3 regions of the Nocardiopsis rhodophaea genome follow, and region 3 is predicted to be linked to each of the others. Evidence: predicted binding sites of a transcription regulator. Region 3 holds the regulator's gene; each other region holds the start of a gene.
What was found. The regulator LexA, encoded in region 3, represses DNA repair genes until DNA is damaged. The targets are predictions, from matches to a motif close to TCGAACANNTGTTCGA.
Positions count from the first base shown of each region.

Region 1: the regulator LexA is predicted to act here: its motif matches at 3,974-3,989, upstream of ABD259_RS11355 (DUF6504 family protein).
Region 2: the regulator LexA is predicted to act here: its motif matches at 3,548-3,563, upstream of uvrA (excinuclease ABC subunit UvrA).

Region 1 covers NZ_BAAAPC010000008.1:200,220-210,359, forward strand. Annotated here, with positions in the region: gene ABD259_RS11340 (TAXI family TRAP transporter solute-binding subunit) at 63-983, shown strand; gene ABD259_RS11345 (HAMP domain-containing sensor histidine kinase) at 1,142-2,746, opposite strand; gene ABD259_RS11350 (response regulator transcription factor) at 2,750-3,433, opposite strand; gene ABD259_RS11355 (DUF6504 family protein) at 3,710-3,961, opposite strand; gene ABD259_RS11360 (TetR/AcrR family transcriptional regulator) at 4,249-4,890, shown strand; gene ABD259_RS11365 (DivIVA domain-containing protein) at 4,901-5,641, opposite strand; gene ABD259_RS11370 (DivIVA domain-containing protein) at 5,676-6,236, opposite strand; gene ABD259_RS11375 (N-acetylmuramoyl-L-alanine amidase) at 6,289-7,227, opposite strand; gene ABD259_RS11380 (YkvA family protein) at 7,380-7,742, shown strand; gene ABD259_RS11385 (ABC transporter substrate-binding protein) at 7,860-9,434, shown strand; gene ABD259_RS11390 (hypothetical protein) at 9,750-10,140, opposite strand, start outside.
Region 2 covers NZ_BAAAPC010000004.1:31,422-41,561, forward strand. Annotated here, with positions in the region: gene murJ (murein biosynthesis integral membrane protein MurJ) at 1-883, shown strand, start outside; gene ABD259_RS05415 (glycosyltransferase family 4 protein) at 900-2,039, shown strand; gene ABD259_RS05420 (TerC family protein) at 2,494-3,507, shown strand; gene uvrA (excinuclease ABC subunit UvrA) at 3,796-6,630, shown strand; gene ABD259_RS05430 (RDD family protein) at 6,923-7,474, shown strand; gene ABD259_RS05435 (RDD family protein) at 7,724-8,248, shown strand; gene ABD259_RS05440 (Rieske (2Fe-2S) protein) at 8,375-8,785, shown strand; gene ABD259_RS05445 (mechanosensitive ion channel family protein) at 8,954-10,140, opposite strand, start outside.
Region 3 covers NZ_BAAAPC010000015.1:2,954-13,093, forward strand. Annotated here, with positions in the region: gene leuS (leucine--tRNA ligase) at 160-2,658, shown strand; gene ABD259_RS16985 (hypothetical protein) at 2,665-3,348, shown strand; gene ABD259_RS16990 (hypothetical protein) at 4,009-4,641, shown strand; gene ABD259_RS16995 (alpha/beta hydrolase family protein) at 4,675-5,751, opposite strand; gene lexA (transcriptional repressor LexA) at 6,232-7,005, opposite strand; gene ABD259_RS17005 (LysM peptidoglycan-binding domain-containing protein) at 7,510-7,824, shown strand; gene nrdR (transcriptional regulator NrdR) at 8,177-8,659, shown strand; gene ABD259_RS17015 (vitamin B12-dependent ribonucleotide reductase) at 8,836-10,140, shown strand, end outside.

The DNA.
Region 1 (10,140 bases), on a different contig from region 3:
TTGTGGTGACCTCCAAGTGGCCGAACCCGGCCACTGCCCGCACCTTCGCCTAGGCTGCCGGTGTGGGTTCAGCGCAGCCGAATCGGCGCACTGTTGTTCTCGGCGCCTTGGCGGTCGCCCTGGCCGCGTGCAGCGGTCGGGGGGACGCCTCCTACCCGGAGCTCGTTCTGGCCACCGGCCCGCCCGGTGCGGTGTTCCGCGAGATCGGCGGGGCGCTCGCGACGGAGCTGCACGGCACCATGCCCCAGACCGAGGTCACGGTCCTGGGCACCGGGGCGTCGACGGAGAACCTGAGGCTCCTGGACGAGGGCCGCGCCCACCTGGGCATCTCCAGCCTGGACGCGGCCGCCTCCGACCCCGACGGCGTCGCGGCGATCGGCCGCCTCTACGACAGCTACCTGCACCTCGTCGTACGCGCGGACTCCGAGATCGCCGACGTCGACGACCTGACGGGGAAACGGGTCTCCTTCGGGGCCACCGGATCCGGGACCGAGTACACGATGCTCCGCCTGGCCGCGCGGATCGGCCTCAACGTCGACGACACGCGAATGGACCAGGCGGCGTCCGCGCGCGCCCTGGCGAAGCGGGAAATCGACGCGATGTTCTCGCTCACCGGAATCCCCACCCCCGCCATCACCGACCTGCTCCGCCACGAGTCACTGCGCTGCCTCCCCCTGGACCGCCAGGCGGCGGACATGGCCGAGGCCTACCCCGGCTCGTACTTCCCGGCGACCATCCCGGCCACGGCCTACCCCGGTCTGCCGCCGTGCCCGACCCTGTCGGTTCCCAACGTGCTGCTGGCCCGCACGGACATGCCGGACGCCGTGGCCCGGACGATCACGGAGACCGTGTTCACCACGGCCGACGCCATGGCCGCGAAACGCCCCGAGGCCGCCCAAATCAACGTGCGGACCGGAATCGCCACCAGCCCCATCCCGCTCCACCCCGGCGCCGTCCAGTGGTTCCGGGACCAGAAGGCCTGAGGGGGCGGGCAGCAGCAGGGAGCGCGGAGCGGTGAGCGCCGCGATCCCGGCGCGACAGTCGGCTGCTCCGCGGACCCGGGACGCGATGGTCCGGGCGGCCGCACGGAACCGCGCGTCGCGGCCGGGCGGGCCGGCCGTGCGCCTACCGTGCGGAGGCCTCAGGCCGACGCGCCCGACGGGTCCGCGTCTATCGCGTCAGTCGCCCCGTTCGTTGCCCCGCCAGTTGTCGCCCCATGTGCCGCCCCATGTGCCGCCTCATGTGGCGCGCCATGCGTCGCGTCGGGCCGGGGAGCGGGCGCCAGCGGCAGGCGGACGAAGACGTCCAGCCCGTGGCCGGTACCGTCCGGCCGGGGCAGTCCGGACTCCAGGCGCAGCTCGCCGCCCGCGCCGCGGATCAGCTCGGCGCAGATGGCCAGGCCCAGACCGGTGCCGTCGGTGTTCTGGTGCTTGGCCGCGCGCCAGAAGCGGCGGAGCGCACCCGCCCGCTCCTCGTCGGTCAGGCCGACGCCGTCGTCGGACACGTGAAGCTCGACCATGTCCGGAGCGCCGCGGGCGGACTCCGCAGCGGCATCGCCCGCCACCTCCGACGCGGACTCCTCGCCAGGATCGCTGCCATCGGCCGACCGCACCCGGAGTTCCACCCGGGTCCCACCCGACAACCGGGTCGCGTTGCTCATCAGCTCGTCCAGGACGCTGCCCAACCCGCCCGGCGGTGCCATCAGCCACAGCCCGCCCGGAACCCGCGTCTCGACGGTGACCCCCCGCTGCGCGCCGAGCACCCGCCACCGGCCGGCGTGTGCCGCGAGCACGCCGTCCATGTCCACCGGCGCCGCTCCGCTGAAACTCTCCAACCGCGTCATGGCGAGCAGCGAGTTCAGCATCCGGTGCATGGCCATGGCCTCCTCCACGGCGTCCTGGTGGGCCGTGCGGGCGTCCGGGCCGGTGAGGAAGGGGGCCAGGTTCTCCACTGCCAACCGCAGGCTCGCCAGCGGATTGCGCAGCTGGTGAGAGGCGTCGGACACGAACGCCCGCTGGCGCTCGACCGCCTTCTGCACCACGTCGACCATCGCGTTGAACGACTCCGCCAGGCGGCGCAGCTCCGGCGGCCCGCCCGCGGCGTCGGCGCGGACCGACAGGTCGCCCTGAGCGACCGCGGCGGTGGCGCCGTCGAGCCGCTGCACCGGCCGCAGCACCCAGCGCGACAGCGGCCACGCCGACGCGGCGAGACCGGTCAACGGCACCAGGCTCAGCAGTAGCAGCCCCGCCCAGTCGTAGAGGATGGACGCGCGCAGCCGGTCGGTCGGCGAGACCAGCACGACGACGCCCGCCACCTCGCTGTCGCGCCCGATGGGCTCCGCCAGGACAAGAGGGCCGGACTCCCATGGCCACACCGCGGTGGGCGGCGCCGGGCGGAACCCGGCGAGGGCGGGGGTCATCACCGCCTGTACCCGGGAGCTGTCCAGCAGGTCGGCGGCCTGGTTCGGGGGAACGGACGCCGCCACCACCTCGCCAGCGGGATCGGCCACCGCGACGTCGATGCCGTACAGCTCTGCGTACCGCGTCAGCTCGCTGTCCAGGGCCTCCAGACGCCCGGTGCGCATGGCGGTGTCGCCGAGGGAAGCGAAGCGGCCGACATCACTGAGCCGATCGACGTAGACCCGCTGGGTCTCCTGCTGGGCCAGGACCGTTCCGAGCGGCAGGGCGAGCGCCGCCACGAGAAGGAACGCCAGCGGCACCAGGATGAACAGCAGCCTCCGCAGCACCGGTCACGCCGAGTCCGACGCGTCGACGAGGCGGTAGCCGACGCCGCGTACGGTCCGGATGCGCACGGTGCCGTTGAGCTTGCCGCGCAGGGCCGCGATGTGCGTGTCGAGGGTGCGGGAGGAGGATTCCCAGGCCGACCCCCACACTTGGTCGAGGATGAGGTCCCGGCTCACCACGGCGGGCGCGTGCGACGTGAGCAGCGCGAGGAGGTCGAATTCCTTGCGGGTCAGGGCCAGGGAGGCCCCGGCGAGGTCGGCCTCTCGGGCGCCCACGTCGAGGGTGAGGCCGCCCATCCGCAGCGGCGTTTCGTCGTCGCGGCGGGCACTGGCGCGCGCGGTGCGGGTGCGGCGCAATACGGCGTCGATGCGTGCCAGGAGCTCGGCGATGCCGAACGGTTTGACGACGTAGTCGTCGGCACCGGTGCGCAGCCCCCGGACGCGCTCGCGCTCCTCGGCGCGCGCGGTGACGGCGATGATGGCGGTCTGGGGGCGTTCACGTAGGCGGCGCAGGACGTCGATGCCGTCGGCGTCGGGGAGTCCGAGGTCGAGCAGGACGACATCGGCGGCCGGGGCGCGCAGCGCCGCCTCGGCCGTGGCCGCTCGGGTGACCTCGTAGGAGGCATTGCGGAGCGCGGTGACCAGGCCTCGGGCTACTCGGTCGTCGTCCTCCACCACCAGAATGCGCATAGTGGGTCATCGTAGAACCCCGAAACCGCTGGCGCCGCCCGGCGGCCGCTCCCGGCCACCCGCCCACATCCCTGCGAGGAAACCGGCCGGAGCGGGATGGGGACGCGCGGGGGAACCGCACGAGCGCGATCCGTGGAGAGCGCGACTCCCCGGTGCCCCGCTCCGGCCGTGGCGCGCGGGCCGCGGTGGGCCTCGCCGGGCCCCAGCGGGCCTGGTTGCAAGCGCACCCGGTCACGAGCGCACCTGGCTCCCAGCACCCCTGCTGCCTCAACGCCACTAATTCCACAGGCGGCGCATCGTCCAGTCGGCGGTGGCCGTGTCGAGCGTGATGTCGGCGATCGTGGGCTCGCCGTGATCCGATTCGGCGGCGACCCGCACCAGGCGGATGTCGGCCTCGGGTGTTCCGGGGGCGGAGTTCCAGGTCCCGATGACGCGCCGGACCCGGAACACCCGGCCGCGCCAGGAGAAAAAGGCGGGGTGCCCGCCCATGGACGCTCTGACGTCGATCCGTTCGTTGTAGAGACTCACCCTGGCATTCTATCGAACGCGTGTTCGATGTTGCCCTAGGTGCGTGAAGCTGCCTCGTGTTTCTCACCTTAGGGGCCGGAGCGGTCCGGGCAATGGCGAGCGCGTGTCCGCGCGTCGGGCTGACGCGCCGACCTGCGAGATCGCGGGACGAGTCGACGATCATCGCGCCGTCCCGGCGTGTCGGGCCGGCCACCCGGTGGTGGAGGCGGGTCGCCGGGGCGAGACCGACCGGACGGTCTGCCTATCCTGGAAGCGGCTGGTCGGCAGAGAGGGAGACGGGGCGACGCATGGGGAATCCGCGGGACGAGTGCCCAGGGCGCGGCCAGGACCGTTCCGCATCGGGGCCGCGCGAGGACAACACGGCGTCGGTCTCGGACCGGTTGATGTCCGCCGCTACGCGGTTGTTCGCCGAACGCGGCTACGAGCGGACCTCGGTGCGCGAGATCGTGCAGGCGGCCGGTGTCACCAAGGGCGCGATGTACCACTACTTCGCCTCGAAGGACGACCTGCTGTTCGCCGTCTACGAGCGTGTCCTCGCCATGCAGATGCGTCGGTTGGAGGAGTTCGCGTCCGATGAGGGGCCCATCGCGGAGCGGCTGAGAGAGGCCGCCGCCGACGTCGTCCGCACAACTGTGGAAAACCTCGAAGACACCGTGATCTTCCAGCGGTCGCTGCACATGCTCTCCCCAGAGCGGCAGAACGAGGTGCGCAAGGAGCGACGCAGCTACCACGAGCGGTTCCGGGAGATGATCGAGGAAGGCCAGCACAGCGGGGTCTTCCGCACCGATATCCCGGCCGACATCGTCGTCACCCAGTACTTCGGCGCCGTGCACCACCTGGGGATGTGGTACCGGCCGGACGGAGAGCTCTCCGGAGCCGCGGTCGGTGACCACTTCGCCCACCTGCTGCTGAACGGGCTGCGGCCGTAGCGCGTGCGTGTCAGGGCCGCTCGTACCTGCGGAGTTCGTCGGCGAGGAGGTCGAGGAAGGCGTCGACCTGCGCGGGGTCGTACCCCGGCCGGGCGCGCGTGGTGCCGAACTGGACCCGCTCGACCTGCGCGGCGGTGAGCAGCGCGCGCTCGGGCCGCCCGTTGAGGAGCGCTTCGAGGGTGACCTCGGCACTGTCGAGGAAGTCGTCGACCTCCTGTTCGTTGTAGCCGGTGGTCAGCCGGGTCGTCGCGAACTGCTTGCTCCGGACGTCTTCCGGCGTCATCCGGGGCCGGTCGTGCGACGTCTCGCCGATCGACGCGCCAGGGGCCGCGGGCGGCGGCTGCGCGGCCCGCCTCGGCGCTTGCTCGGGCCCGCCACCGGGCGCCTGCGCGCCGGGCGGCCCGTGGGGAGATGGCGGCTGCGCCCCCCGCGGGTGCTGGGTCGGCTCGTGTGTCGCCTTGGTGGCCGACCCGCTACTCAGCCCGCGCGCCCGCAAGTCATCGACGATGACATCGAGGAAGTCGTCGACCTCGTCCTCGTTGTACCCGGGGCTCAGCCGCGTGCTCCGGAACCGGGCCGCCTGCACCTCCTCCGCGGTGATCAGCGGCTCGGTCTGCGGGCCGCCCGCCAGCGCCATGAGCGTGGCCTCGACGCGGTCCAAGAGAGCGTCGACGTCCTCTTCGTTGTATCCAGGGCGAAGACGCACCACATGGAACTGCTTGTTGCGGACGTCCGCAGGTGTCAGAGCCATGCCTATATTGTGCAGTCTTCACCTGATCTACGCGTTAATGCTGGTTGGACGGGTGCTCCCCGCTGTCGAGCTGATCGGCGAGATGGTCGATCAAGGAGGCGACCTGGTACCGGTCAAAGCCGCGGAAGACGACCTCGAAGCCGGCGGCGCGGCTCCGCAGCTCCTGGGCGGTGAGCGTAGCGGCATCGGGGTCGCCCCTGGTCAGGGCGTCAATGCTGGCGAGCGCCTCGTCGGTGGCCTCGCTGACCTGGTGGCGGTCAAAGCCGCGAAGCACGATGTCGAGTTCGATGTCCTCCGGCCGCGGGTCGGAGGAGGGGGAACCGCCGCCAAGCCGCTGGTGGATGACCCCCAGGACCTCCTTCACCTGGTCGATCTTGTAGCCCCGCAGGACAACGTCGAGAGCGTCGGCGTTCCTGCGCAGGTCACGGGCGGTGAGGGTGGCCGCGTCCGGGTTTCCGCCCTCTAACGCTTTGACGCTGGCCAGCGCCTGGCTGACGAGCTCCATGACCTGATGCCGGTCATAACCGCGGAAGGCGACATCGAACTCGAAGAAATCCGGCAGGGGCAGCTCGGGGGGTGTGGGGGAAGAATTCATCCGGCTATCCTGCCCCACGGTGATCCGGCGCGGCTCGGCCGGGTGCCAGGGGTCAGTCCCGTTGCAGGTAGCGCGCGATCCCCTCAGCGACGGCCCCTGCCGCCTTCTCCCGCCACTCCTCATCCGCCAGTTTCTTCGCGTCGGCGGGGTTGCGCATGTTGCCCGCCTCCAGGAACACCTTCGGCACCGTGGAGAGGTTGAGGCCCCCCAGGTCGGTGCGCTCGTCCAGGCCGTCCTCGGCCAGGTAGTCGGCGTAGGGCAGCCCCGATCCGGCGCGATAGGCGGCGCGCACGTCCTTGGCCAGCTGCCGCGACGGCTCGACGATGTCCTCGGTGAAGCCCTCCACCCTGCCCGGGGCGATGAGGTGGAAGCCGCGCCCGGTGGCCGGACCGCCGTCGGCATGGATCGAGATGGCGGCATCGGCCTCGGCGTCGTTTCCGATCTCGGCGCGTTCGTTGATGCAGGGGCCGACACCCGTGTCGTCGTCGCGGGTGAGGACGACGGTGGCGCCTTCCGACTCCAGCTGGTCGGCGAGGTTTTGGGAGAAGTCCCAGGTGAACTCGTGTTCGGCGTATCCGCCGCTGCTCTCGGCGCCGACGGTGTCGCATTCCTTTTTCGACGGTCCAGCGGGGACGAGCTTGTTGATCTCGTCGGGTGCGTCCTCGTTGCCACCGTTGTGGCCGGGATCGATGACGACGGTCATGCCGGCGAGAGGGCCACTCGACGTGCCTCCGTCGGCGTTCTTTCTCCCGTCCCCGTTCTCTCTTCCGGCCTCGTCCGGGTCGGCCGCTGGAGGCGTTGCGGAGGCGTCGCCCTCCCCACCGGCCCGTGGATCTCCAGCGGCATCGGTGACGCGCGGCTCGGGGCGGTCGTCGCCGGCGACAGCGGTGCACGCCGTGGAGGCGAGCAAGGCGAGCACTGCCACGGTGACGAGGGACATGCCGCGGGCCATCGGGTGGAGCTCCCCCGTGCCGGTACGCGTGATCGTCAACGGACTCCCTGGGTCGGAAGGGCTGGAGGTTCCCCACAACCTAGCGGTTCACGGCGGCATTCGAGGGAACAACTTGCGGTGGAGTCGCGTCATATCTTGAAAGCTAGCCTGATGGGCCAGGAGCGACATCGACGATCTTTGAGGTGAGGTCTGTGCGCAAGAGCAATCGTGCAGCGGCTGGTGCTGCCGCGTGGCGGATCGTCCAGGAGGGGACGAAGCCGGGAAAGCCCTCCGTCTTCGCGCGCGCCGGAGCCATCCCGCGCATGGTGGGGAAGCGCCTCCGCGGCCAGTACACCGAACTCCCCGCGTCGCGGCTGGTGATGTTCCTGGTCGCGATCGCCTACATCGCCTCCCCTGTCGACCTCGTGCCGGAGCTGTTTATCCCGGTCCTGGGGCTCGCCGACGACATCGGCGTCGTCCTCTGGCTCACGTCGAGCGTGCTGGGGGAGACCGAGCGCTACCTGGAGTGGGAGCGGCGCTCCACGCCCTATGTCCAGGGCAAGGTCGTCGACTGAGGCCCATCCTCCCCGCGCACGGCGCCGCTCATCGCCACATCCGCCCTCGCCGTCGGTCTTACGTGCCCACACGCGTATGGTTGCTAGTTGCAAAGAATTCGCAACTAGTGGGGAAACATGAAGAGGTCCCGATCTCTCCTCGCAGTGGGCGCGTCCGTCGTGCTCCTCACCACCGCGTGCGCGGGCGGTGGCGGGACACAGGACGGCGCCGGGGGCGACTCGCTCACCTACGCACTGGGCGACGAACCCGACGTGCTCAACCCCGCCCTCGTCGACGAGCATCTCGACCCCGTCACCGAGATGGTCTTCCGCGGACTCACCGCCCATGACGAGGACAACAAGATCGTCCCGGCGCTCGCCGAAAGCTGGAAGACCAGCAAGGACGAGCGGACCTACACCTTCTCCCTGCGCGACGGAGTGACCTGGCACGACGGCGAGCCCTTCACCGCCGACGACGTCGTCTTCACCATCGAAGGCACCCGCGACGGCGACTTCGTCACCAGCAACAAGTTCGCCAACGTCACGGACGTCACCGCCGACGACGACCACACCGTCACCATCAAGCTCAGCGAGCCCACACCCGCCCTGCTGGACTCGCTCGCCAACGGGATCCTGCCGGAGCACGTCCTCGCCGACACCGGCATCGACGACCCGGACTTCAACGAGCACCCCATCGGCACCGGGCCGTTCCAGCTCGACACCTGGAAGCACAACGAGTACGCGACGCTCAGCGCGTTCGACGACTACTACGGCGGTGCACCGGGACTCGACGGCATCACCATCTCCTACGTCCCCGACGCGGCCACGCGGCTTATCAAGCTGAAGAACGGCGAGGTGGACGCCGCCTACCTCGAACCCCAGCAGGCCAAGGAGTTCGACGGGGACGGCGGCGCCAGCGGCATCGACGTGGAGGTCTGGCCCACCGCCGACTACCGGGGCGTCATGTTCAACATGACCGACGACCGGTTCACGGACCCCGCGCCCCGCCAGGCCATGAACTACGCCATCGACCGCGACGCGATCATCAAGAGCGTGCAGCACGGGTACGGCTCCCCGGCCACGGGACCGCTCGGCAAGAGCCCCTTCCACGCCGACGTGGCCGACTACTCGTTCGACCCCAAGCGGGTCACGAAGATCATGACCGACGCCGGATACGAGAAGAACGACGACGGCACCTGGGCGATGGACGGCACACCCGTCGCGTTCGACCTCACCACTTTCGCCGAAGACGGTCTGCGTGCCTCGATGATCGAGGTGCTCGCCACGCAGCTGCGCGAACAGGGCTTCGACGTGACCGCGAAGCCGGAGCCGCGCGACGCGGTGAAATGGGACAAGCTGGAGACCTTCCTCATCGGGTGGGGCACGCCCTACGACCCGGACGGGGCGCTCTACGGCCCCTTCCACTCCAGTGAGGCGCTGGCCGACAACGGCTCCAACTACGGCAGCTACGCCAACGACGACGCGGACCAGGCCCTGGAGGAGGGGCGCAGCACCAGCGACGAGAAGACGCGGAAGAAGGCCTACACCGATTTCCAGCAGGCCCTCGTCGAGGACCCGCCCTACGTCTTCGTCTCCTACCTGGACGCGATCAACGCCGTCCCCTCGAACTTGGAGGGACTGAAGGAGCGCACCCTGGCCCACCACGGCTACGGCTTCTTCTGGAACGCCGAGGACTGGTCGTTCGCGAAGTAGCCCCACCCTCCCGAGCCGGCCCCGCGCGAGGGCTGGGCCGGACTCGAAACGGGCCGGGGACAGGACAAGGATGCTTCCAGACGACGGAGCATGGACGGTTCCCCGGCCCACACCTATACGCGGCAGGTTCATTCCGGCGGTCACCGCTGAGTCGTGAGTCTCCCAACTTTGAGTATGGTGAGAAAGCGCTTGAATGACGGGCATGGGGACCGGAGATCAAGGAGTCACGGGTACGTAGCCATGAGAGAGCTGCCATGCCCGTCGTGGTAACTCACATTTGGACTCGATGGTCTCGCTGAGAGTCTTTAGACATCACTAGGAGCTGTGCGGAGGGAAGAAGCCGATCACTCCGTCCATCATGTTGGACCACTTGGTTTCCTCGTTTTCGAACGTGAATTCTGAGAACAGTGGTTCGGGTTCCCCTGTCTGGCCAAACCGAGCCTGATAGTAGCTGTGGTCGGCCTCGATGAGGAGGCGAGACCTCTCGTGGTCAACCCATATGTTCGAGATCCTGCGTTCTTCGTCGTCCACGATCTTCTCGCTGTCTTTGATTTCTCCGGTCTTGGACAGCTTGAAATGGTACAGTCCGGGAGGAAACTCCTCTGAAGTAGTGTCCCGTGTCGTTCCGTAATAGCCTCCTTGCCCATCGCTTCTGAATGTGATGGGCGCAACTCCCGACTCGGTTTCGTAATATTCGAGGCCCCGT
Region 2 (10,140 bases), on a different contig from region 3:
GCTGGTGGCCATGCAGCTCAGCCTGTTGCTGGCGGCCGCCCTCGCGAACCGAGGCGGGGGATCGGGCGCGATCGTGCTCAACAACTATGCCTGGGTGCTGTTCACGCTGCCCTACGGGATCATCGCGGTGCCCATCGCCACCAGTGCGTTCACCACGCTCGCCGTACGCCACGGCGAGCACGACCAGCGCGGGTTCGACCGGGTGCTGGTCGGGAGCGCACGCGCGTCGCTGATCATCACGGCCGGCCTGGCCACCGCCCTGGCCGCCGCCGCGGCGCCCGTAGGCGCGCTGTTCGCCCAGGACGACCCGCTTCCCCTCCAACGGGCGCTGCTCTGCTACGCGCCCGGCGTCGTCGGATTCGGCCTGGTCGCGCTGTTGAGCCGGGCGCTGTATGCCTCTCGGCACGGACGTGAGGCCGCGGTGGCCCAAGTGACCGGATGGCTCGCGGTCATGGTGGGAAACGTGGTGCTGGTCGGGGTACTGCCTGCCGAGTGGACGGTGGCGGCGCTGGGCACCGGGACCTCCATCGGCCTGACGCTGGCCGCCATACTGCTGTCCGTCGCGACGCTCCGGGCGCACGGGCGGGCGGCCTTCGCGGGGCTGGGTCGGGGACTGCTGGCGGCGGTCATCGGCGCGGCGGCCGGGTACCCCGCCGGGGCGGCGGTGTCCGGGCTGTTTCCTCTCGACGGGGCGTGGGGCGACGCCATAGCGGCCCTCGTCGGGGGAGGAGCCGCCTTCGTGGTTTTCGGTGCGGCGGCTCTGGTGATCGACGGCCGCGCGGTGAGGTCCGCGCTGGCGCGGGGGACGGCGGTGCCCCGGGTGGCCGACGACGAGGGACAGGCACCTCCTGGCGATGATGAGATAACGGGTGAGGGTAGGTGAGGGGCAGGTGAACAAGATGCGGGTCGCGCTGGTGATCGGCACCAGCAGCGGGGGCGTGGGCAACCACGTCCGCTCCCTGTGTGAGGGGCTGGCCGGCCGGGGGCACCGGGTGGCGGTGATCGGGCCGCCGGAAACCGAGGAGCACTTCGGCTTCACGGCCACCGGTGCGAGGTTCGCCGCCGTCGATATCGGCGCGCTGCCGCGCCCTGGAGCCGATGTGGTCGCGGCCGCCAGGCTCAGTGGACTCCTGGCGGGTGCCGACGTCGTGCACGCCCACGGGATCCGCGCCGGCGCCATGTGCGCTCTCGCCGGGGCCGCCCCGCTGGTGGCCACCGTGCACAACGCGCCGCCCGAGCTCAGCGGGCCACGCGCCTGGGTGTTCCCGACACTGGAGCGTGTCGTGGCCCGGCGCGCGGACATCGTGCTGGGGGTGTCCAGCGACCTGGTGGACCGCATGCGCGCCCGCGGCGCGCGCCGCGTCGTGCGAGCCGTGGTCACCGCACCGCCGATGCCCGCGGCCGGGACGGCACGCGCGCAGGTCCGGGCCAGACTCGGTGTCTCCGGTGATCGCCCGCTTCTGCTGGTCGTGGCCCGCCTCGCCCCGCAGAAGGGGCTGAAGGTGCTGCTGGACGCGGCGCCCATGATCGCGGCAGGCGTCGGTGCCCCCGCCGAGCGCGCGACCCGTGTCCCCGCGACGGCCGCGCGCGACGCGGGGGCGGTGCCTCCGCTCATCGCCATCGCGGGGGACGGGCCGATGCGTGAGGAACTCTCCAGGCGGATCGACGCCGAGGATCTGCCCGTGCGACCGCTCGGGCACAGGTCGGACATCCCGGACCTGCTTGCCGCGGCCGACCTGTTCGTCCTGCCGTCCCTCTGGGAGGGGCCCTCGCTGGTCATCATGGAGGCGCTGCGCGCCGGGCTGCCCGTTGTGGCGACGCGCGTCGGGGGCATCCCGGACCTGTACGAGGATGTCGCGCTGCTGGTACCGCCGGGCGATGCGGGGGCGCTGGCCGAGGGGGTGACCCGGGTGCTCGGCGACCCGGGGCTGGCCGCGAAGATGCGCGCGGACGCGGAAGAGGCGGCGGAACGGCTCCCTACGGTGGAGGACACGCTGCGTCAGGTGGACGGGATCTACGCGTCGCTGACGGGTCGGTGAATTCTGGACGACCGGGAGGTGGACGGCCGGGTGTCGCCGCGGGTCGGATCGGCCCTCCGCGATTCCGATATCGCGTGAGGTCGGGGGATACCCGCACTCTGACCACGTCGTGGACGCAGCGGACATGGTCTGGTTCGCGCGCTCCGCGGGCGGCGAGGATCCGTCGAATATCCGTCAAGGATGGTCCCCAGCATGGCCAAGAGATGGCATGATGGACGTCAGTTCCCGGATCCGGCGGTAGTGCGCCCGGTGTCCGGATCGTTGAAGACAGGTGAGGGGAGTATCCCTTCGCGACGGTGTCGTCATCACGGATCGCAATGATGCGCTCCCGGTGCCGTCGGTCCACCTTCCGCGCTGTGTTCTCGGCGTGGTGCCGCGTGGGCGGGAGAGACCTCCGGTTAACTGGCATGCGCGGAGTCTCGGCTTCGGGCGGTGTGACCGGAGGAGTACCCCGATGGACGTTCCCCTGTGGGTGTGGATCGCGACGATCGGCGCGATGACCGCCATCCTGCTGATCGATCTCGCGATCGTCGACCACCCCTGGAGCAAGAAGAGCGGGCCGCGCGAGTTCGGCATGAAGCAGGCGGCCTGGTGGGCCGTCTTCTACGTCGGTATCGCGATCGTCTTCGGGTTCGGCCTCTGGTATTTCGGCGGGGCCACGGTAGCCGGTGAGTACTTCGCCGGGTTCATCACCGAGAAGAGCCTCAGCGTCGACAACCTCTTCGTCTTCTATCTGATCATCGGCGGGTTCGCGGTACCCCGGCGGTACCAGCACGAGGTGCTGCTCGTCGGCATCGTGATCGCGCTGATCATGCGCGGCTTCTTCATCGCCATCGGTGCCCAGGCCATCAACGCCTGGAGCGAGGTCTTCTACGTCTTCGGCGCGTTCCTCATCTACACCGCCGTGAAGATCGTCCACGATCACCTCAACGGCGACGAGGACGCCGACTACACCGACAGCTTCGCGGTGCGCATGGTCAAGAAGGTCTGGCCGGTGGCCGATGACTACCACGGCTCCAAACTGACGGTGCGTCTGAGCGGACGTCGCCACGTCACCCCGATGCTGATGGTCATCGTCGCGATCGGCGTCACCGACCTCGTCTTCGCCGTCGACTCGATCCCGGCGATCTTCGGCCTGACCAAGGACCCCTACATCGTCTTCACCGCCAACGCCTTCGCCCTCCTCGGGCTGCGCCAGCTCTACTTCCTCCTGGCCGGGTTGATGGACCGCCTCGCCTACATCAGCTGGGGCCTGGCGGCGATCATGGTGTTCATCGGCGTCAAGATGATCCTGCACGCGCTGCACGAGAGCGGCTTCACCGTCCCGGAGATCTCCACGAGCACGTCCCTGGTGGTGATCATCGGCGTGATGACCGTCACTATCGTGGCGAGTCTGCTGTGGTCCCGCGGCAGTGGCCGAACCGGGGAGAAGGAGCTCGAAGCCGAGCGCGGCGTCCCCTCGGAGTGACGGGGCGTGGCCGCCGAACCGGCCACCGAAGGACCTTCCTTCGAACGAATGTTCGTCTATAGTGGTGGTGTCCGCCGGTGATCCCGTCGGGCACCACGCGTTTCCCCCGGGCGGAAGATTCCGCCCGCCGAAGTCGTTACCGTTAAAGGTCCATCACCGCGGTCGCCTGCGTGCCCCTACGCGCCGCCGCGTTCTGGTGGGCCATATTCCGTGCGGTGTCTGGACGGGGCCGGTGTGTTCTCCGGCGCCCCAACCGCGCGCCGATGCCGAGGGGGCTGAAGCAAGAACATGGCCGAGCAGCTGGTGATCCGGGGCGCCCGGGAGCACAACCTCAAGGATGTCTCACTGGATCTGCCGCGCGACGCGATGATCGTGTTCACCGGCCTGTCCGGATCGGGCAAGTCATCGCTGGCATTCGACACGATCTTCGCCGAGGGGCAGCGGCGCTACGTGGAATCGCTCTCGGCCTACGCCCGGCAGTTCCTCGGCCAGATGGACAAGCCCGACGTCGACTTCATCGAGGGGCTGTCCCCGGCGGTCTCCATCGACCAGAAGTCGACCAGCCGCAACCCCCGCTCCACGGTCGGCACCATCACCGAGGTCTACGACTACCTGCGACTGCTGTGGGCGCGCATCGGCGTACCGCACTGCCCCGAGTGCGGCAGGGAGATCGCCCGCCAGACCCCGCAGCAGATCGTGGACCGCGTTCTGGAGCTCACCGAGGGGACCCGCTTCCAGGTGCTCGCGCCGGTCGTGCGCGGACGCAAGGGCGAGTACACCGAACTCTTCAAGGACCTGCAGTCCAAGGGCTTCACCCGGGCCATGGTCGACGGCGCCATGGTGCGGCTGGACGAGGCGCCCACGCTGAAGAAGCAGGAGAAGCACGACATCTCCGTGATCGTCGACCGCCTCACGGTCAAGGAGTCCGCGCAGAAGCGCCTCACCGACTCCATCGAGACCGCGCTGCAGCTGGCGGGCGGCACCATCGTGCTCGACTTCGTCGACCTGCCCGCCGACGACGCCGAACGCGAGAAGGTCTTCTCCGAGCACCTCTACTGCCCCTACGACGACCTTTCCTTCGAGGAGCTGGAGCCGCGCTCCTTCTCCTTCAACTCGCCCTACGGCGCGTGCCCCGAGTGCGCCGGGCTCGGCAGCCGCATGGAGGTCGACCCCGAGCTGCTCATCCCGGACCCGGCCAAGACGCTCAACGAGGGCGCCATCGCCCCCTGGTCCGGCGGGCACGCCAGCGAGTACTTCGGTCGACTCATGCAGGCCGTCGGCGACGCCATCGGCTTTGACCTCGACACCCCCTGGGAGCGCCTGTCCAGAGCCGCGCGCAAGGCGCTGCTGGAAGGCCACAACACCCAGGTGAACGTGCGCTACCGCAACCGCTACGGGCGCACCCGCTCCTACTACACCGACTTCGAGGGCGTCATCCCGTGGGTGAAGCGCCGCCACGCCGAGAGCGAGAGCGACTACGGCCGCGAGCGCCTGGAGGGCTACATGCGCACCGTGCACTGCCCCGCGTGCGGCGGCCAGCGGCTCAAGCCGGTGGTGCTGGCGGTGACCGTCGGAGGCGCCTCCATCTCCGAGGTGAGCGCCATGCCGCTGAGCGAGTGCGCACAGTTCCTGCGCGACCTCACGCTGAGCGAGCGCGACCAGGTCATCGCCTCACAGGTGCTCAAGGAGATCAACGCCCGCCTGGGCTTCCTGCTCGACGTCGGGCTCGACTACCTCAACCTTGAACGCCCCTCCGGCTCACTGTCAGGCGGTGAGGCGCAGCGCATCCGGCTGGCCACCCAGATCGGCTCCGGTCTGGTGGGTGTCCTCTACGTGCTCGACGAGCCGTCCATCGGCCTGCACCAGCGCGACAACTTCCGGCTGCTGGAGACGCTGCAGCGGCTCCGCGACATCGGCAACACCCTCATCGTGGTGGAGCACGACGAGGACACCATTCGCGCCGCCGACTGGGTCGTCGACATCGGCCCGGGAGCAGGGGAGCACGGCGGCAAGGTGGTCGTCTCCGGTCCCGTCGAGGACCTGCTGTCCAGCACCGACTCCGCCACCGGCGACTACCTCTCGCGTCGGCGGAAGATCGAGGTCCCCAACGAGCGCCGCCCCGTGACCAAGGGCCGCGAGCTCGTGGTCAAGGGCGCCCGCGAGAACAACCTCCACAACATCGACGTGGCGTTCCCGCTCGGCGTGTTCACGGCCGTCACCGGCGTCTCCGGGTCCGGAAAGTCCACTCTCGTCAACGAGATCCTGTACAAGGCACTGGCCAAGGAACTGCAAGGCGCCCGCTCGGTGCCGGGACGGCACACCAGGGTCAACGGGGTTAACCAGGTCGACAAGATCGTGCACGTCGACCAGAGCCCCATCGGCCGCACACCGAGGTCCAACCCCGCCACCTACACCGGGGTTTTCGACCACATCCGCAAGCTCTTCGCGCAGACCACCGAGGCGAAGATGCGCGGATACCAGCCGGGCCGCTTCTCCTTCAACATCAAGGGCGGCCGCTGCGAGGCGTGCGCGGGTGACGGCACCATCAAAATCGAGATGCAGTTCCTGCCCGACGTCTACGTCCCCTGCGAGGTGTGCCACGGGGCGCGCTACAACCGCGAGACGCTGGACGTCCACTACAAGGGCAAGACCATCTCCGAGGTGCTCAACATGCCGATCGAGGAGGCCCTGGAGTTCTTCGAGCCGATCTCCGCGATCCGCCGGCACATGCAGACCCTGAACGACGTCGGCCTGGGCTACGTGCGGCTGGGCCAGCCCGCGACCACGCTCTCCGGCGGTGAGGCCCAGCGCGTGAAGCTCGCCTCGGAGCTGCAGCGCCGCTCCACCGGGCGGACCGTCTACGTGCTGGACGAACCCACCACCGGCCTGCACTTCGAGGACATCCGCAAGCTGCTCGGCGTGCTCAACCGGCTGGCCGACAGCGGCAACACGGTCATCGTCATCGAGCACAACCTCGACGTCATCAAGACCGCCGACTACATCATCGACATGGGGCCCGAAGGCGGTGCTCGGGGCGGCACCGTCGTCGCCACCGGCACCCCCGAGGCGGTCGCGGCCGTCCCCGACTCCTACACCGGGCAGTTCCTCAACAAGATGCTCTAGCCGCGACGGTCCCACGGGCTAGGGTGGGACACGGCATCACCACTGCCTGGGGCGCGGCCGACATGAGACGATCCTGCCCGGAGCGGTTCCGTCCGGGCGGCGGATGCGCGGGTTGGCGCCGCTCGGAGCGGCGCTGCCCGGGTCGGCGTGCGCCGGATCGGCACCTGCGGTGGTCAGCACGTCCGTTGTCCAGAGCTGGGGCGGCCGGAGCGGTGGTGCGCCAGCGCTGTCGTGGGGTGGCACTGTCGGGGTCGGCGCCTCCGGCGCCGTAACGCCTGGAATCGAGGAGACGATGAACGACGCCCTCTCCGGGGAGCCCGGTGCCGGCGTCCAGGTACCGGCCGGAATGGGCATGCGGGTCCTCGCGCGGGTGATCGACCTGGTGATCGTCGGCGCTATCGGACTGGTCGTGAGCGCCGCGGTCTCCTACGAGGTGCCGGTCGGCACCGAGACCGCGTTGAAGGAGTTCCTGGCCTCGCTGGTCACCTCCCTTATCCTGTTCGTGCTCTACGCGGGCTATGAGGTCGCCTTCACCGCGGTCTACGGCGCCACGCCCGGCAAGCTCTTCTGCCGCCTGCGTATCGCCGCCGCGGTGGACGAGGAGACAGGCAGCGGGGGCGGGCCGGCCGACGCCCTGGGCGTGCTGAAGCGCTCCGCCGTCCTCTACCTGTCGGTGCTGCTCAACTTCGTCCCGATCATCGGCCTGCTGGCACTGGGTGTGTCCATCTACGCGGTCACATCGGCGTTCCTCGACCAGCCGCGGGGCAGGGGGCTGCACGACCGTATCGGCGGCACCGAAGTGGTGACCACGCGAGAGCGGCCGGTATCGTCGGATGACATTTGATACGGGCGTTTTGGCGCCCCTCCACCGCCCTGATCAACCCCATCCGAGAGGGTCTCAGCGCAGATGAACCAAGCTCCGCCGCCGTGGAATGAGGGTGCGGTACCCGCCCCCGGTCCTGGCGCGTCCGGGACCCCCGGGGGGCCGCCGGGTGTGCCAGGTGTGCCGGGAGTTCCACAGGAACGCGGGTGGTCCGCCGACGCCGCGTCCGGGACCCGCCACGGCCCGCCTCCGCCCTACCGGGGTCCCGGCATGCCGGGACCGGACCCGGGACATCACGGCGAGGCGCCCCGCCAACCGGCGCCCTGGATGCGGCGGGCGGGGGCGCGCCTCGTCGACGTCATCCTGGTCATGATCCCGGCCGCCGTCGTGGCCGCGATCGTCGCCTTGGTGTGGCTCGGCGCGCAGGCGCTCGTCGGCGGCGCGACGTCGGAAAGCTACTTCATCATCTTCTGTGTCTGCTACTACCTCATCCTGGTGGGGTACGACGCGGTCAGCGTGGCGCGCAAGCGCCGCACCGCCGGCAAGAAGCTGCTCGGCCTCGAAGTGGCGCCCCAGGACGCGGAGGGCCGCCCGGGCCCCATCCCCATCACCGCGATCGTCGCTCGCGCGGCCGTGTTCCACCTGTGGGTGCTGTTCTGGTGGATTCCCGGCTGGAAGTGGGTGGTCGGCGTCCTCTTCCTGGTCCTGTGCGCCCTGTGGCCGCTGCGGGCGCGCCCCTACCCGCAGGGGGTCCATGACAGGGTCGCCCGCACGATCGTGGTGCACAGCGCCTGATCAGGCCCGCGCGCCGCGTCCCCGGTGGTCGGTCCGCACCAAAGTAGTACTACGCTATGTAGTGCTTTTCTGGGTTCGATCGAAGGGAGCCGTGCGATGGACGCGGGGGCGACGTGTGCGTGCGGAATGAGCCGGAGACGGCTGCTCGGCGCGGCAGGGGCCGCGGGGGCCGCCGTAGTAGGGGCGAGCGCGTGCTCGAGCGCCGAGGGCCGTCCCAAGCCGCAGGACGCACTGCGGGGCACGGTGGTCGCGCAGACGACGGACATCCCCGAGGGCGGCGGCAAGGTCATCGTCCGCGACAAGCTCGTCATCACCCAGCCGGAGAAGGGGGACTTCCGGGCGTACAGCGCCGTGTGCACCCACGCCGGATGCACGATCCAGGAGGTCACCGAGGCCGACAACATCCACTGCCTGTGCCACGGCAGCGAGTTCGACATCGCGACGGGTGAGGTGCTCAAGGGCCCGGCTACCGAACCTTTGGAGAAGTTCGGGGTCACCGTGAACGGCACCGACATCGTGCTCGACGAGGCTGAGTAGACGACCCCTCCGTCACACGGCACTGCGAGGGTGCCCGCGAGGTGCGACCACGGCTGCGGCGGCCCGCCCCATATGGGGCGGGCCGCGCGCGGGACGGGGTGGCGGGCCGCCGCAGCCGTGAAGACAGGGAGCGAAGGTAGAGATCAGGGAGCGAACGGGAGAAGGGGCTTAGGTGCCGTCTCCGTCGCCATCGCCGTCGCCGTCGGGTCTGGACCCCTCGGACCCCTCCGACGCCTCCTCCCGCAGCGACCCGTCGGGAGCCCCGCCCGTGCCCCGGGGCCGAGCGTGGGGGCGCCGGAACGCCGAGTCGGGGAAGATCTCCGCGTAGGCGTCGTCCCCGTCCCGGACCACGAACTCGGTCCGGCGGCGTGGCAGCGAGTCCGGGTAGTTCGTGGTGATGAAGGCGATCAGGTGCTCGCGCAGATCGCAGCAGAGATCCCACCGCGCGTCGGAGTCGGCGGTGGTGGCCACGGCGCGCAGTTCGACCAGGCCGCCCTCCAGGATGTCGGTGGCCTGCAGCGACCAGCGGCGGCCGTCCCACAGCGGGTGGGAAGTGACGAAGTCGCCCACCTCCTCGCGCAGCCGTCCGATCGGAATACTCCAGTCGACCCGGAGCATCACCCATCCGGTGATGGACGTGCTCTCCTTGGTCCAGTTCTCGAACGCGTGGCCGGTGAAGTGGGAGACCGGCACCACCAGCCGCCGCTCGTCCCACAGCCGCACCGTCACGTTGGTCAGGCTCAGCTCCTCGATCCGGCCCCAGTTGCCCTCGAACACGACGATGTCGTTGATCCGCAGCGAGTCGCTGAACGCCAACTGCAGCCCGGCGAAGAGGTTGCCCAGTGTCGACTGGGCGGCGACACCGGCGACGATGCCGATCAGTCCCGCGGACGTCAGCAACCCGGCGCCGAGCAGCTTCACCGAGTCGAAGGTGAACAGCACCGCGGCCGTGGCGATGACGGCGATGACGGTGGCGACGATCCGGCGCAGCAGGCGCACCTGGGTCTGCAGCCGCCGGGCGCGGCGGTCGGCGTCCCCGTTGCTGGTCGAGAGCCGCTCCAGCACGCTGTCGGTGATCGCGTAGGCGACCGTGATAGCGAGCCAGGTCAGGGTGATGATCATCGCGATCGTCAGCACGTGCTGGATCACCGGGTAGAGCGCGGTGTCCTTCATCTCGGTCTTGTCCGGCCGCGCGATGTTCACCCCGACGACGATGGCCGCGGCGTAGGCGGAGTAGCGGCACCGCCGGACCAGGGGCGGGGCCACCTGCCAGACCTTGGACAGCTGGTGGGTGAGCAGCCAGTGCACCACCGTCACCAGCAGGACGGAGATCGCGACGGAGACGCCGATCACGG
Region 3 (10,140 bases):
GTCGAGGTCGTCCTGGCAATCGCGCTAACCTGTGAAGCACAGTCACTCGGCTGGAGGAGACCCCACCGCGGGCCTGTCCACGGGGCGCGGTCGGATCAGAATGGACTCCCCAGACACGATGTGCCCCTCAATTGCGACCCGGTAGAGGACATTCGAGCGATGACAGCGGTAGATGGAGACCTGGCGACGAGCGACGTCTACGACGCTCGCGCCCTCCAGGAGAAATGGCAGGCGCGGTGGGAGAAGGACAACCCCTTCCTCGCCGACGACAGCCCGGACGACGACCGTCCGCGCCGCTACGTCGTCGACATGTTCGCCTACCCCTCCGGTGACCTCCACATGGGGCACGCCGAGGCGTTCGCCATCGGTGACGTGATCGCGCGCTACTACTTCCAGCGTGGTCACAACGTCCTGCACCCCATCGGCTGGGACTCCTTCGGCCTCCCCGCCGAGAACGCCGCGATCAAACGGGATACACACCCCGCGACCTGGACGTACGCCAACATTGATACTCAGGCCGAGTCGTTCCGGCGCTACGGCATCGCCGTGGACTGGACCCGCCGCCTGCACACCAGCGACCCGGAGTACTACCGCTGGAACCAGTGGATGTTCCTGCGCTTCTTCGAGCGCGGCCTGGCCTACCGCAAGGAGGGCCTGGTCAACTGGTGCCCGCAGGACCAGACCGTGCTGGCCAATGAGCAGGTCGTGCAGGGCAGGTGCGAGCGGTGCGGCGCCGAGGTCGTGCGCCGCAGCCTGAACCAGTGGTACTTCCGCATCACCGATTACGCCGACCGCCTGCTGGACGACATGGACCAGCTGGAGGGCGGCAACTGGCCCGACGAAATCCTGACCATGCAGCGGAACTGGATCGGCCGCTCGCACGGCGCCGACGTCCGCTTCGAGATCGAGGGGCGCGAGGAGCCCGTACCGGTCTTCACCACCCGCCCCGACACGCTGTACGGCGCCACGTTCTTCGTCGTCGCCGCTGACGCGCCGCTCGCCGACGAGCTGTGCGCTCCCGAGCAGCGCGCCGAGTTCGACGCCTACCGCGCGCAGGTCGCCAAGCTGAGCGACATCGAGCGGCAGTCCACCGAGCGCCCCAAGACCGGCGTCTTCCTGGGCCGCTACACCATCAACCCGGTCACCGGTGAACGCATGCCGGTCTGGGCGGCCGACTACGTGCTGGCCGACTACGGCCACGGCGCGATCATGGCGGTGCCCGCCCACGACCAGCGGGACCTGGACTTCGCCCTGGAGTTCGACCTGCCGGTGCGGGTCGTCGTCGAGACCGGCGAGCCGGACCCCGCCGAGACCGGCATCGCCACCGCGGGCGACGGCACCCTGGTCAACTCCGGTCCGCTGGACGGCCTGGGCAAGGACGAGGCCATCGATCGCATCATCGGCATCCTGGAGGAGCGCGGCACCGGCCAGGGCACGGTCAACTTCCGGCTGCGCGACTGGCTGCTGTCCCGCCAGCGCTTCTGGGGCACGCCGATCCCGATCGTCCACTGCCCCGAGTGCGGTGAGGTCCCGGTCCCCGACGACCAGCTGCCGGTACGCCTGCCCGACAACCTGAAGGGCGCCGACCTGGCACCCAAGGGCATCTCGCCGCTGGCCGCGGCCACCGAGTGGGTCAACGTCGACTGCCCCGCGTGCCACGGCCCGGCCACGCGCGACACCGACACCATGGACACGTTCGTCGACTCGTCCTGGTACTTCCTGCGCTACTGCTCCCCGCACCTGGACACCGCGCCGTTCGACCGCGAGCTGGTCGACCGCTGGGGACCGGTGGACAACTACATCGGCGGCAAGGAGCACGCCACGCTCCACCTGCTCTACGCGCGCTTCTTCACCAAGGCGCTGTACGACATGGGGCTGGTCGGCTTCACCGAGCCGTTCAAGCGGCTGCTCAACCAGGGCCAGGTCATCAACCAGGGCAAGGCGATGTCCAAGTCTCTGGGCAACGGCGTCGACCTGGGTGCCGAGATCGACGCCTACGGTGTCGACGCCGTCCGGCTGACCATGCTGTTCGCCGGACCGCCCGAGGACGACGTCGACTGGGCCGACGTGTCCCCGGCCGCGTCCCTGAAGTTCCTCAACCGCGCGTTCCGCGTGATGGTGCAGGCCGGTGCCGCATCCGCGCCGGGCACCGACCCGTCCACCGGCGACCGAGAGCTGCGCAAGGCCACCCACCAGTCCATCGACAAGGTCACGGCGGCGATCGAGGCCCAGCGCTTCAACGTCGCCATTGCCCGGGTCATGGAACTGGTGACGGCGGCCCGCAAGGCCATCGACTCCGGCCCCGGCGCCGCCAACCCCGCGGTCCGCGAGGCCGCCGAGGTCATCGCGGCCACCCTGTCACTGTTCGCCCCCTACGTCGCGGAGGAGGGCTGGGAACGACTGGGACACAGCGGCTCGGTCGCCATCGGCAACTGGCGCCCGGCCGACCCCGACCTGCTGGTGCAGGAGGCGGTGACCTGCGTCGTGCAGGTGGCCAGCAAGGTCCGCGACAAGCTGCAGGTGCCCCCGGACATCTCCGAGGAGGAGCTGGAGCGCCGGGCGCTGGCCTCGGAGAAGGCCCAGGCGTTCATCGAGGGCAAGCAGATCCGCAAGGTCGTGGTGCGGGCGCCCAAGCTCGTCAACATTGTGGTGGGTTGACGCCCGGTGGAGCCGCAGGCCGATCAGGCGCAGCCGCGGAGCGGCGGTGCGTGGCTCGCCGCGGGCCGCGCCGGGCCGCCGCCCGGGACGCGGTTGAAGCAGGCGCTTCTCGTGGCCGCCGCCGTGGTCGTGGTCTCCGCGACCGCGGTCACCGTGGGGCTGTGGTGGGGCGAGGACGGTCCGGCGCTCGGTGCCGGACCCGATGACGCCTTCTCCACCGCGCCCGAGTGCGCGGTGGTCGCCGCCGAGACCGTGGAGCGTGTGCTGCCCTCGGGGCGGTTGGAGACCAACGAACACGGGCCGCTGAGCGACGCTGACGGAGCCTGGTGCGCGTGGACATCGGTGGGCGCGGACGGTGCCGCGCCGCGCGTCCTCCAGGTCGACTTCGAGGCGCGCTTCACCGACAAGGCCGGGGAGGTCACGGGCGCATCCGCCGCCGCGCGGGAGCTGGACCGGTCCACGCCCATCACCGACCTGGAGGGTGCTGCCCCGCTGCCCTCGCTCGGTGAGGACGCGCTGGTGTGGCCGGGCGAGGACGAGGGAACGGCCGAGCTGGTCTACCGCAGCGGCAACCTGGTGGTCCGGGTCTTTTACGGGGGCGCGGCGGACTCCGGTGGAAAACCGCTGTCCTTCGGGGCGGCGCGGGACGGCGCGGTCGCCGTCGCCGAGCAGGTCGCCGATTCCCTCTAGTTCATTCCGCCTGGCGCGTTGCGCCGGTCGGTGGTCCAGGCCATGCACCCCCCGGCCCAGTGCCGGTCGCGTCCGCCTCGGCGACCGAACCGGGCATGTCCGAGGTGTCGGACTCGATCCGGTGGTGGACGGAATGCCTAGTACCGTAGGCCCCTGGAAATCGACGAGGCGCGTCGGCGCGATGACACGGAGGCGTCCATGACCCAGCCACCTTCCGGTGGCCCCGACAGAGGACCGACCGGACCGAATGGCGGGTCACCGTCGCATGACCCGGAGGCGCGGCCCGATCCCGGGGAGGGACAGCCGCCGCTGCCGCCCGCACCCCCCGAAGGGGCGGGGAGCGCGCCCCCTCCGTCGGTCCCGCGGCACCCCTTCGGCTCCTCGGCACCGCCAGGAGCGGCCGGGCCGGGCCATCATCCTGGGCCCCCTCCCTCGGGACCGCAGAGGCAGTCGGCCCCGCCCGGGGGGATGCCACCGGCGTCCCCGCAGCAGTTCGGAGCACCGGGGCCGCAGGCCGCGGGGCAGCCCGGCGCCCCGGAGGCGGGATACCCGGGCCACCCCGGTCACTCGAGCAACCCGGGCCAACAGGGCGACCCCGCTCAGGGCGGCCCTGGGGGACAGCCCGGTGACCCCATGTCGGGGGATGCCGACGTTCCTCCGGTGGAGTCGGCCCCGAAGCAGAATCGGGGCTGTGCCGTCACCATGATCGCGGGGCTGGCCGTCGTGGTCCTCGCCCTGCTCGCCGGCGGGGTGTGGACGGTGGTCGTCCTCAGCGGTGCCGGGGGCGACTACGAGCACGCGCCGACGTGCGCGGTCGCCCGGGGAGAGGCGCTCAACAGGCTCGTGCCCGACCGGACGACCGAGGTCGACCAGGAGATCAAGAACCTGGAGGGCACCGGCCGCGAGGGCAACGAATGCCGGTGGGCGACCGCTGAGGACGGCGGCCATGTCCCCGCGGCGGCGCGTCTGGTCCTCGTCAGCAACGCGGGCGACGTCGAACTCGACGCGGAGGAGCAGGCCACCGCGGCCCTCAAGGAGGCGGCCGCGGAATACGGCGCGAGCAAGCTCGCGGACCTCGGCGACGGGGCCTACTCCTGGAGCGACCGCGCGGGCGGCTACGAATGGGGCTGCGTGGGCGTGCGGGTCTCCAACGTGTACGCGGAGACCTGCTACACGGCCGCGACGGACTTCAACGTCGGGGAGTCGATCGACGAGGCCGAGGCCGTGGCCGGAGCCGAGGAGCTCGCTCGCGACGTCGTCCAGGGGATCAAGGACAGCAAGGACGAGGAGTAGGCGGACGGGCCCGGGGGTGTACCCCCGGGCCGTTCACAGCAGGTCGTCGAGGAACCCATGTACGGCCGGGGCGACGTCGGGCGAGAACTCGCGGTCGGCGTCGAGGACCGAGACGCCGGGGGAGTCGTCGTAGAGGCGGAGGACGTGGTCGGCGTCGGGGAGGTCCACCCGGCGTGCGTTGTCCAGGCCGCCCATGAGGCGGTCCACGTCGTCCTCGGCGATCTGGGCGTCGGCCGTTCCCCACAGCACCAGCGTGCGGGTCTCCGGCGGCAGGTCGCGGGCCAGCTCCGCGGGGTCAATGGAGTCGATGGTCCGCAGGAACGGGGCGTTGGCGGGGGTGAGAACGGGGGACAGCGGCGCCGCGACCTCATCGGGGAGGGGCCTGCCCGCGCGGATGCGGGCGATTCCCGTGCGGAGCTCGGAGAGCAGGTCAGTGGCACCTGCGGCGCTGATCTGCCGGGAGGTCTCCGCCGCGCGTACCTGCTCGGTGAACTGGCGGTCGAGCGTGTCGAGGTACCGGTCGCCGATCGGGGCGGCGAGGATGAGGCCCACCGGCGGGTGCTCATCGACCACATCGGGGGAGCGCAGGGCGAACAGCGCGCCCTCGCTGTGCCCGACGACGACCACCCGGTCGGGGTCGACCTCGGGCTGTGCGATGAGCTCGGCGTAGGCGTCGGCCATTTCCTCTTCGAAGACCTCGTAGGAGACGGGGTCCGCCGCGTCGCGGGAGGCCATCCCCGTCTCGCCGCTGCCGAGTTTGTCATAGCGCAGTGAGGCCACGCCGGCCTCCGCCAGGACGCGGGCGAGGTTCAGGTTGGTATCGGCGCCCGGTCGCAGCTCGCTGTTGCCGTCGCGGTCGGTGGGCCCGCTCCCGGAGATGATGAGCGCGGCGGGGACCGGCTCGTCGTCGGTCACCGGGGGAAGGGCGAACGTGCCGTGCAGCGTGTCGGGCCCGCTGTCGAAGCGCACGTCGCGTTCCGCGGGCTCGGCTCCGGGCGGGTCGGGTGCGCCCGGGCGGTCGGGCGAGACGCCGCAGCCGGTGGCGAGCAGGAGAGCCGCCAGCCCCCCGGCAGCGGCCCGGTGGAGGGCGGAGAGATACGGAGAAGGCATGGTCCTCACCTTGGCATCCTCTCCCGCCGAGAAGGGCGGGGGAGTCCGGCGTACGGGGCGCGTCCGCCGCCGGTGGTTGACGCTTCATCGTCGGCCTGGCCGCGAGAGCATCCGCGCCGTGACCGGGCGTGCACCGGCCACGTGGCCCGTGGCTATCGGGCCGGTGCGGAATATAGCGCACCGCGTGGCGCCGGGTGGACAATCCACCCAACGGCCGTCGTCGGCAGCACTCCCGCGAAGGATGGAGGGAGGGGCGCGGCGGAGGGTGTGCGGGGGCGAACCGAGCGGGATCGGTGTTTCGTTCCGTGTCCCTATCGATAGCGATTCTGTCGCCGACGGCCCCGTTATGCGGAATCAGATTCGGTTTGCGCGGCCGTCGAACCCCGTGGCCGAATTGCCGCCGAAAAACCCCGGGCCCGCGGTCTCGGGACGAGATCACGGGCCCGTTGGCCAAGCGAGGCGACATCGTTATCCGGGGGATCACACCCGCCGCATAACGGCGACCACCTTCCCGAGAATGGTGGCATTGTCGCCGTCGATGGGCGCGTAGGCGTCGTTGCGCGGAAGCAGCCGCACATGGTCGCCCTCGCGTTTGAAGACCTTCACCGTGGCCTCGTCGTCGAGTAGCGCGGCGACGATGTCGCCATTGTTGGCGTCGGGCTGCTGGCGGACGACGACCAGGTCGCCGTCGGTGATGGCGGCGTCGACCATGGAGTCGCCGACGACGTTGAGCATGAACAGGCGGCCTTCGCCGACGAGCTGCTTGGGCAGGGTGAGGACGTCCTCGATGGACTCTTCGGCCAGGATCGGCCCACCCGCGGCGATGCGCCCGACGACCGGGACATCGGTCGCGCGGGAGTAGTCGGCGCGGGGGTCATTCTCCAGCTCGTCCCAGGAACGAATCGGGGGTTGTCCTGGAATGCGAATTTCGACGGCCCTTGGGCGATTTTGGTCCCGATAAAGATAGCCTTTGCGTTGCAACACCTTCAGTTGGTGCGCGACACTGGACGGGCTCGACAGGCCCACCGCATCACCGATTTCCCGGATGGACGGCGGGTACCCCCGCTGCCGTACATAGCGGTGGATGCAGTTCAGAACACTCTGCTGGCGGGCCGTGAGCTTCGGCGCGGCATCCGTTTGGCCCATGGAGTCGTCGGCCTCCGCGAGTGCCGCGGGGGAACCGGTGGACCGGAGTGCGGTGACGCTTCTCCCGTCCGCCTGAGGTTCGTGCGTTCCGTGGTTTTCCTCCGGCACGGCCGGCCTCCTCGGCGGTCGGTGTTCTGCGTGGGCTGTCGGTGACGGTGTGGATCGACCGGCCGCGTCACCAGCGGTGTCCGACCACGCGCCGATTGATGGGCGCGGAGGCGCGGATACCTCGGCGGACGCGTCGATCGAGCACGTCTAACGTTACTGCCTGTGTAGTGCCATATCAAACAAACGTTCGAGATGGTGATGAAAAAATCGCCCGGATGCGGTATTAGTCGAACGGCTGTTCTAGCGAACTGGCGTTCGAAGGGGATGATCGTGTTCCCGCCCCACCCACCCCCAGCACCCCCGACCCGCCCCCCTGAACCCGCCCTTTTCGATTGGGCGGTGGAGATCCCCGAGTGGTCCCCGGCTCCTACTTGCCGCCCGGCGGGCTCTCCCGCTTCCACCGCCCCCGCCTCCGATGTGTCCCCGGCCGCCCCCGCTCGGCGGCCCGGCGCGTCGGCCCCCGCGGCCCCTGTGCTCCACCCGGCGCCCACCCCCGCGCCCGGGATGCGACTCACGCGGCGCGGCCGTGTGGTGCTCGTCTCCGCCGTGTCCGCGGCAGCGGTCGCCGGCCTGTCGATGCTCTTCGTGACGTCCGCCGCTGTCGGGGCTTCCGCCTCCGGGGCCTCCTCTGAGGCGTCCGTCTCCGGCGGTGCGCCCCCGACGGTGGTCGTGCGCGATGGCGATACGCTGTGGGGGATCGCCCAGCGGGTTCGGCCCGGCGACGATCCCCGCCCAGCGGTGCACGACATCGCCAAGCTGAACGACCTGCCCAACCCCGACCTCACCCCCGGGCAGGAGCTCGTGCTGCCTGATTACTGACACTCCCGTGTCCGTGGCGTGCCCGCGTTCGCCTTCGCGGCGGGCGGGTGCGCCCTTTCGGCATGCCCGCACCCCGCCGTTGCGGCCCCGGTCGGAGGGCGCGGCGCACCGTTCGGGGACTTGCGTGCGACGGGGGACCGCCGTAGGTTGACCACAACATCTAGTGCTCATCGGGAACAAGCAGCCCAGAACTTGTGCTTTAGTAGGTATCCGGTCTTTCTGGATCATCCGGTTCGGAGAGGTTTGGAGACGAGCACGCGCGCAGGGCTGCTCGGCACGCGTGCGAGCACGTCCGCGACACCTGTACGCGGGGCTTTCGACCGATGCGGATTCTGGGGGGAGGCACACCGGCATGCACTGTCCGTTCTGCCGCCACCCTGACAGCAGGGTCATCGACAGCCGGTCGACCGACGACGGCGCGGCCATACGCCGCAGACGCGCGTGCCCCGAGTGTGAACGGCGTTTCACCACGCAGGAGACGGTGCTGCTGATGGTGGCCAAGCGCTCCGGCGTGACCGAGCCGTTCTCCCGGACCAAGATTATCGCGGGCGTGCGCCGCGCCTGCCAGGGTCGGCCCGTCACCGAGGACGCGCTCGCGAAGCTCGGCCAACAGGTCGAAGAGGAGATCAGGTGCCGTGGCGTCGCGGAGGTGCCTTCGCACGAGATCGGGCTGGCCATTCTCGGGCCGCTGCGCGAACTCGACGAAGTGGCCTACCTGCACTTCGCGTCGGTCTACCGGGGCTTCGAGTCACTGATGGACTTCGAGAACGAGATCGCGATGCTGCGGGCGGACCGGGCTAGGGCGAGCGAGATGAGCGGGCAGAGCGAATCGTGAGTAGCCGGACAACGGCGAACTGATCCGCGGGGTCCGACCGCGCGTGGGTGACGCGCACGGGCAGGGCCGTGACGACGTGATGAAAACCGTCAGCCCCGCGTCACGCCAACGGATGTGACCTGGGAGCACTGGCGGGGGATCGGAACGGATATGTGGCGAGAACTGGGGGAGCTGACATGACGGAGACCACCGGCGCGACGGGGCGCAAGGGGAAGGGGAAGCGCAGCGGTCTGAAGATCGAGCGCATCTTCACCACGCCCGGCGTGCACCCCTACGACGAGGTCGAGTGGGAGCGTCGCGATGTGGTCATGACGAACTGGCGGGACGGTTCGGTCAACTTCGAGCAGCGGGGCGTGGAGTTCCCCGCGTCGTGGTCGATCAACGCCACCCAGATCGTCGCCAGCAAGTACTTCCGCGGGGCCGTGGGCACGCCGGAGCGCGAGTGGAGCCTCAAGCAGCTCGTCGACCGCGTCGCCGGGATGTACACCGCCACCGGTCAGGCGAACGGCTACTTCGCCTCCGACGCCGACGCCGAAATCTTCGACCACGAGCTGAAGTACGCCCTGGTGCACCAGCTCTTCAGCTTCAACTCCCCGGTCTGGTTCAACGTCGGCACCACCTCCAAGCAGCAGGTCTCGGCCTGCTTCATCCTCTCCGTGGACGACACCATGGAGTCGATCCTCGACTGGTACAAGGAAGAGGGGATCATCTTCAAGGGCGGCTCCGGCGCGGGCGTGAACCTCTCGCGCATCCGCTCCAGCCAGGAGCTGCTGTCCTCCGGCGGCACCGCCTCCGGCCCGGTGTCGTTCATGCGCGGTGCCGACGCCTCCGCGGGGACCATCAAGTCCGGCGGCGCGACGCGACGCGCGGCCAAGATGGTCGTCCTCGACGTCGACCACCCCGACATCGAGGAGTTCGTGGCCACCAAGGCCCGCGAGGAGCACAAGATCCGCGCGCTGCGCGACGCCGGGTTCGATGTCGACCTGGGCGGCAGCGACATCGTCAGCGTGCAGTACCAGAACGCCAACAACTCGGTGCGCGTCTCCGACGCGTTCATGCGCGCCGTCGAGTCCGGCGCGGAGTTCGGCCTGACCTCGCGGACGTCGGGCGAGGTGATCGCCACGGTCGACGCCAAGGAGCTCTTCCACAAGATGGCGAAGGCCGCTTGGGAGTGCGCCGACCCGGGACTGCAGTACGACGACACGATCAACGACTGGCACACCACGCCCGAGAGCGGGCGGATCTCCGCCAGCAACCCGTGCTCGGAGTACGTCCACCTGGACAACTCCTCGTGCAACCTGGCCTCGATCAACCTGCTGAAGTTCCTCACCCCCGAAGACACCTTCGACGTCGAGAGGTTCGTCAAGCTCACCGAGCTGGTCATCACGGCGATGGACATCTCCATCACCTTCGCCGACTTCCCGACCGAGAAGATCGGCGAGACCACGCGGGCGTTCCGCCAGCTCGGCATCGGCTACGCC